Regions from separate parts of the Streptomyces sp. NPDC002537 genome, predicted to be linked through region 2. Evidence: predicted binding sites of a transcription regulator. Region 2 holds the regulator's gene; the other holds the start of a gene.
The links. The regulator HspR, encoded in region 2, represses chaperone genes until heat shock. The targets are predictions, from matches to a motif close to TTGAGNNNNNNNNNCTCAA.
Positions count from the first base shown of each region.

Region 1: lon (endopeptidase La) is a predicted target of HspR. The motif match lies at 2,094-2,112, and genes of this name have one in related genera.

Region 1 is NZ_JBSFWT010000030.1:8,358-11,759, forward strand. Features, by position in the region: gene lon (endopeptidase La) at 1-2,071, opposite strand, end outside; gene ACWD4A_RS16005 (rhomboid-like protein) at 2,458-3,171, opposite strand; gene ACWD4A_RS16010 (spermidine synthase) at 3,376-3,402, shown strand, end outside.
Region 2 is NZ_JBSFWT010000007.1:142,446-145,847, reverse strand. Features, by position in the region: partial or broken gene ACWD4A_RS05680 (Clp protease N-terminal domain-containing protein) at 1-448, opposite strand, end outside; gene ACWD4A_RS05675 (pyridoxamine 5'-phosphate oxidase family protein) at 646-1,050, shown strand; gene ACWD4A_RS05670 (hypothetical protein) at 1,198-1,572, shown strand; gene ACWD4A_RS05665 (heat shock protein transcriptional repressor HspR) at 1,616-2,083, opposite strand; gene dnaJ (molecular chaperone DnaJ) at 2,085-3,248, opposite strand; gene grpE (nucleotide exchange factor GrpE) at 3,291-3,402, opposite strand, start outside.

The DNA of each region.
Region 1 (3,402 bases), on a different contig from region 2:
TCGGCACCGCGCCCGCGGGGACGTGCAGGTGGATGCCGCGGTCCTTGAAGTCGCCGACCGGGAGCTCCAGTTCGGCGCCGTGGGAGCGCAGGAAGGAGAGCGCGATCTGCGCGGACTCCTTCATGACGTCGCCGAGCTGGCCGGTGAGGGTCAGGCCCGCGCCGCCCGTCTCGGGGTCGGCCAGGGACGCCTCCACGAAGAGGACGTCGCCGCCCGCCCCGGTCACCGCGAGGCCCGTGGCCACGCCCGGGACCGCCGTGCGCCGCTCGGCCGGGTCCTGCGCGGACTCGGGCGTGTGGTGCGGGCGGCCGATGAGGGCGCGCAGGTCGTCGGCGCCGAGGGCGGCGGGCAGTTCGCGCTCGCCCAGTTCGTGCTGGGCGGCCACCTTGCGGAGCAGCCGGGCCAGGGCGCGCTCCAGGGTGCGTACGCCCGCCTCGCGGGTGTACTCGCCGGCGAGCTTGCGCAGCGCCTCGTCCGCGAGGGTCACCTCGCCGCTGTCGAGGCCCGCGCGCTCCAGTTGCCGGGGCAGCAGGTGGTCGCGGGCGATGACGACCTTCTCGTCCTCGGTGTAGCCGTCGAGGCGGACCAGCTCCATACGGTCGAGCAGGGCCTCCGGGATGGCGTCCAGGACGTTCGCGGTCGCGAGGAAGACGACGTCCGAGAGGTCGAGTTCGACTTCCAGGTAGTGGTCCCGGAAGGTGTGGTTCTGCGCCGGGTCCAGGACCTCCAGCAGGGCCGCGGCCGGGTCGCCGCGGAAGTCGGAGCCGACCTTGTCGATCTCGTCGAGGAGGACGACCGGGTTCATCGACCCGGCTTCCTTGACGGCCCGGACGATCCGGCCGGGCAGGGCGCCCACGTACGTACGGCGGTGGCCGCGGATCTCCGCCTCGTCGCGCACGCCGCCGAGGGCGACGCGGACGAACTTCCGGCCCATGGCGCGGGCCACGGATTCGCCGAGGCTGGTCTTGCCGACGCCGGGCGGACCGACGAGCGCGAGCACCGCGCCCCCGCGCCGCCCGCCGATCACGCCCAGCCCCCGGTCGGCGCGCCGCTTGCGCACCGCCAGGTATTCGGTGATCCGTTCCTTGACGTCCTCCAGCCCCGCGTGGTCGGCGTCGAGGACGGCCTTGGCGCCGGGGATGTCGTAGGCGTCCTCGGTGCGCTCGTTCCAGGGCAGCTCCAGGACCGTGTCGAGCCAGGTGCGGATCCAGCCGCCCTCGGGGCTCTGGTCGGAGGCCCGCTCCAGCTTCTCGACCTCCTTGAGCGCCGCCTCGCGGACCTTGTCCGGCAGGCCGGCGGCCTCGACGCGGGCGCGGTAGTCGTCCGACTCGCTCCCGGGGTCGCCGTTGAGACCGGCGAGTTCCTTGCGGACGGCCTCCAGCTGGCGGCGGAGCAGGAACTCGCGCTGCTGCTTGTCGACGCCCTCCTGGACGTCCTTGGCGATCGACTCGGCGACGTCCTGCTCGGCGAGGTGCTCGCCCAGCCACTTCACGGCGAGCCTGAGCCGGGCCACCGGGTCGGCCGTCTCCAGCAGCTCCACGCGCTGGGCGACGGTGAGGAACGGGGAGTAGCCGGAGTTGTCGGCGAGCTGGGACACGTCGTCGAGCTGCTGGACGCGGTCCACGACCTGCCAGGCGCCGCGCTTGCGGAGCCAGCTGGTGGCCAGCGCCTTGTACTCCTTCATCAGCTCGGCGACCGCGCCGGGCAGCGGGGCCGGGGTGACCTCGTCGATCCGGGTGCCCTCGACCCACAGCGCGGCGCCGGGCCCTGTCGTGCCGGCCCCGATCCGTACGCGGGCGAGACCTCGGATGAGCGCCCCGGGGTCGCCGTCCGAGAGGCGGCCCACCTGCTCGACACGCCCGAGGGTGCCGGTGCCCGCGTACGAGCCCTCGACGCGCGGCACGAGCAGCACCTGCGGCTTGCCGTCACCCGTGACGGCCGCCTGGGCGGCCTCCACCGCGGCCCGTACCTCGCCGTCGGACAGGTCGAGGGGCACCACCATGCCGGGCAGCACCACCTCGTCGTCGAGCGGCAGCACGGGCAGGGTGAGCGGTGTGGACATGAGAGCCATGATCTCCCCTTCGGCAGGCAAGTTGAGCTATGCCGACTCAATGCGTGGCGCTTCGCGGATGTTCCCGGGGGTGTGTTCGCTCTGAGCGATCGGCTGGGCGGCGGGCCGCAGTGTCCCCCGGGCCTCAGCCCCGGACCGCTCTCCGCCTGCGGCGGGCCTGTTCCCCACCCCGCCCCTTCCCGAAACTGGGGGAGACCCCCAGACCCCCAGCGCCCTGCGGGCGCGTCCTCAAACGCCGGACGGGCTGAATTGCACGGGCTGGGCCCGCAGTTTCAAGGCCACAGCCAGCACATCCAGCCCGTCCGGCGATTGAGGACGCTCCCGAAGGGAGCTCCCGCCGCAGGCGGCGACGGCGGGACAGCCAAGGGAAGGCCAGAAGAAGTGGCTCAGGACTCCGGGTCGCGTTGCCGCGGCAGCGGCACGCGGTCGCGGATGAAAGGCCCGCACGCCATGCCCGTGAGCAGGGCTATCGGGTGGCCCCAGCTCGCGAGGGGGTCCGCGAACTCGATGAGGTCCTGGGCGCACATGAGGCCCGCGAGGAGGAGCAGCGTCCACCCCGCCGGGCGCCGCAGCAGCCCGGCGAGGGCCCCCGTACAGGCCATCACGCCGAAGCTGATGCCGTAGTCGAGGCGGTGCAGCGACGCCTCCGGCAGCCGTCCCGCCGCCACCGCCCCGGCCACCGGCAGCTCGGTGGCGAGGGTCGCCAGGACGTGTCCGAGGAGGAAGACCCCGGCCGCGCGGGCGGGCCCGACGCGCCGCTCCAGGGCGCTGAGGATCAGGGCGAAGAGCAGCCCGTAGAGCGAATAGATGCCGCCCGCCACCCACAGCGCGCTGGCGACGAGGACGACGAGCGGCTGTTCGGCGAGGTGCGCGGCGTCGGTGCTGGAGTCCCGGAGGAGCTGGTTGACGGTCTCCTCGTCGCCGAGTTCGGCGTAGAGGGCGGTGCCGAGCAGCACCAGCCCGTAGACGAAGGTGAAGGGGGTGCCGGTCGGCGTCGGCAGCACCCGGCGGGCCCACCGCAACAGGAGGAGCAGGCGGGGGCGCCCGCGGCCGGGGGCGCGCTCGCCGTCGGGCGCCACCACGGGGTCGACCACAGTCACTCGGCGGAACCCCTTTCCGGCGGGCTGCACAGCGTCGCACTCGGAGCGGTCGTGCCCTGGACCTCACTCTCCGCCCTCACTGTGAACAGTAAGGTCCCCAGTGGCCCGGTAAATCAACCTCTGCCCGTGACTCCGGTCACGACCCTCAACCGAACATTCGTCCGCTGCGTCCGCCGGGCCTTGCCGACCTTCGGAGGCTTCGCCATGACCGCCCAGGATGTCCGTTACGAG
Region 2 (3,402 bases):
CCCGCTGCCCGCCCCGCGCCGCCCCGAAGGCGTCCAGCAGCCGCTCCGCCGACGCACCCTGCTGCTGAAGCAGCTCGCCGGTACGCCCGCCCTTCGCGGCCAGACCGATGAGCAGGTGCTCGGTGGAGATGTAGGTGTCGCCCAGCTCGCGGGCGCGCTGCGAGGCGTCGGCGATGACGGCCAGCAGCTCACGGCCGGGCTGCGGCGGCGCAACCGTCGACCCCTGCACACTCGGCAGCCCCGCGAGCAGCCGCTCGGCCCCCGACCGCAGCGCGGCCGCATCCGCCTCGACCCCGGCCAGCAGATCCATCACGTTCTCGTTGTCCGCACCCGCGAGGAGCGCGAGCAGCAGATGGGCCGGCGTCATATCGGCATGCCCCGCCGAAACGGCCCGCTCACTGGCACCGCTCAACGCCTCACGGCTCTTGTTCGTCAGCTCGGCATCCACGACTGTGCGCTCCTCCTCTGTGCTACGCCTCCGATGGCACTCCTGCTTGAGCCAACGTGCGATAAGTTGAGCCTATTCCACTCAACCCTGTTCTGGCCAGCACATACCGGCCCGCTCCCGGCCCACTCCCCATGGTCCGGCCGCGGGGGCCGCCCCGCCCCTCGGGCCGGGGACGGGCCGGGGCTACGCTCCCCGGCATGGCCCACGACCTGAGCAATCTCTCCGCCGCCTATGTCGACTTCTGGAGCGAGCGCCATATCTGCACCCTGACCACCACGCGCCCCGACGGCCGCCCGCACCTCGTGCCCGTGGGGGTGACCTTCGACCACGAGGCCGGAATCGCCCGGGTGATCACCAACAAGTCCAGCCGCAAGATCGCGAACATACTGGCGGCGGGGCCGGACGGGGCGCGGGTCGCCGTCTGCCAGGTCGGCGAGCGGAAGTGGGCGACCCTGGAGGGCGTCGCCGTCGTACGGACCGAGGCCGACGCCGTGGCGGACGCCGTCGGCCGCTACGCCGAGCGCTACGGGCGGACGCCCGCCCCCAACCCCGACCGCGTCCTCGTCGAGATCACCGTCACCCGGGCGCTGGGTCTGGTCTGACGGACCCCTGTTGGCCCTGTTGGCCCTGGTGCTGATGCCGTCTCCCCCGGCCGCTCGTACGGTCGGGGAAGAGCTGTTCCACGAGCCGTCCGGCGGGTCTTCCGCCGCGCGGCCGCACGGCGTCCCACGGCGGAGGAGTACGAGGCGATGAGCGGCCCCGAGAGCCCGGATCACGTCAGCGTCCACCTGACCGGCTGCGGTCACCAGGACGCGGGCGCGGTGTTCCGCGCCCTGGAGGCCGCGTTCCCCGAGGGCGCAGGGCGCAGCGAGACCACGGCCGCGGGGCCGGAGCACCCCATGGTGTGGTGCATGGTCGTCGACGCCCGCACCCGCCGCGCGCCGTCGGAGGCCACGGACGTCCCGCTGTCCGGCACGGTCGAGGTCGACCTCTTCGGCGCGGCGGACCCCGTGCGCCAGGTCAAGGAGGAGCTGGCCGCGGCCTTCATCGTGGAGAACCGCGGGACGGTGCCGGGCGAGCACGAGCTGGAGGTCCGTCTCAGGCTCACCCCGTCGCACGCGTGAGGCCCGCCACCCCAGGGGGTGACGGGCCTTGTCCACGAGGCGCTCAGCGCTCCTGGTCGCGTCTGGGACGCCACACCACGAGCGCGCTCGTCTGCTGCACGTCCTGGTACGGGACCAGGTCGCGGCGGTACGAGGCGTGCACCGCGGCCTCGCGCTGCCGCATGGTCATGGCGGCGCTGTCGACGGCGCCCTCGAGCTCGGCGACCCGCGACTGGAGCGCGGCCACCTGGTTCTCCAGCTCGATGATGCGCTTGATGCCCGCGAGGTTGATGCCCTCGTCCTGGCTCAGCGACTGGACCTGCCGCAGCAGTTCGATGTCGCGCGCCGAATAGCGCCGGCCCCGCCCGGCCGTGCGGTCCGGGGAGACCAGCCCGAGCCGGTCGTACTGCCGGAGCGTCTGCGGGTGCAGGCCCGACAGCTGGGCGGCGACCGAGATGACGTAGACCGGCGACTCGTCGGTCAGCTGATAAGGCTGTGCGCCTTCACCAAAGCGGCGTCGTCGGCCGTCCATCTCATGCTCCCTTCGCGGCCTGGAACAGTTCGGCCCGCGGATCCCGGCCCGCGGTCGCCTCGCGGTACGCCTCCAGGGCCTCCCGCGCCTTGTCGTCGAGCTCCTGCGGCACGGCCACCTCGACGGTGACCAGCAGGTCGCCGCGGGTGCCGTCCTTGCGCACCGCGCCCTTGCCCCGGGCCCGCATCGTGCGGCCGTTGGGCGTGCCCGCGGGCAGCTTGAGGGTGACCGGGGGTCCACCGAGCGTCGGGACCTTCACCTCGCCGCCGAGCGCCGCCTCCACGAAGGAGACCGGCACGGTGACGGTGAGGTTGTCGCCCTTGCGCCCGAAGACCGGGTGCGAGTCGACGTGCACGACGACGTACAGGTCGCCGTTGGGCCCGCCGCGCTCGCCCGGGGCGCCCTTGCCGCGCAGCCGGATCCGCTGGCCGTCGGAGACGCCCGCCGGGATGCGGACCTGCATGGTGCGGGAGGACGTGGCCCGGCCGCTGCCCTTGCAGACGTCGCAGGGGTTCTCGGGGATCAGCCCGCGGCCCTTGCAGTCCGGGCAGGGGTCGGTCAGCGAGAAGCCGCCGCCCGAGCCGTGCGACACCTGGCCGGTGCCGACGCAGGTCGGGCAGACCCGCGGCGTGCCGTTCTTGTCGCCGGTGCCGGAGCAGGTCTTGCACGCGGCCGAGGAGGACATCCGCAGCGGGACCGTGGCCCCTTCGACGGCCTCGGTGAAGCTGAGCGACACCTCGGACTCGATGTCCTGCCCGCGGCGCGGCTGGGTGCGCGTGCCGCCCCGGTTGAACAGACCGCCGAAGACGTCCCCGAGACCGCCGCCGAACCCACCGGCCCCGGCCCCGCCCTGGGCGCCCCCGAAGAGGTCGCCCAGGTCGAAGTTGAAGGAACCGCCGCCGCCCGGACCCGGGCGGAAGCCGCCGCTGCCGAAGAGGGCGCGCGCCTCGTCGTACTCCTTGCGGCGCTTGGGGTCGGCCAGGACGTCATTGGCCTCGGAGATCTCCTTGAAGCGCTCCTCCGCCTTGGCGTCGCCCTTGTTGGCGTCCGGATGGTTCTCGCGGGCGAGCTTCCGGTACGCCTTCTTGATCTCCGCCTCGGTGGCGTCCTTGGGCACGCCGAGGACCTTGTAGTAGTCCTTCTCGACGAAGTCCTTGGTGCTCATCCCCGGCGTCCCTCCTTCCGGTCACTGCGGTCGGTCATCGCGTCAGCCCTTTTCCGGGCCACCGCTCTCCTCGCCCGACTCGTCCTCGTCCTTCTGCGCACCCGGCTGGGGCTCGGCGACGGCGACCCGCGCGGGGCGGATCGTCCGCTCGCCG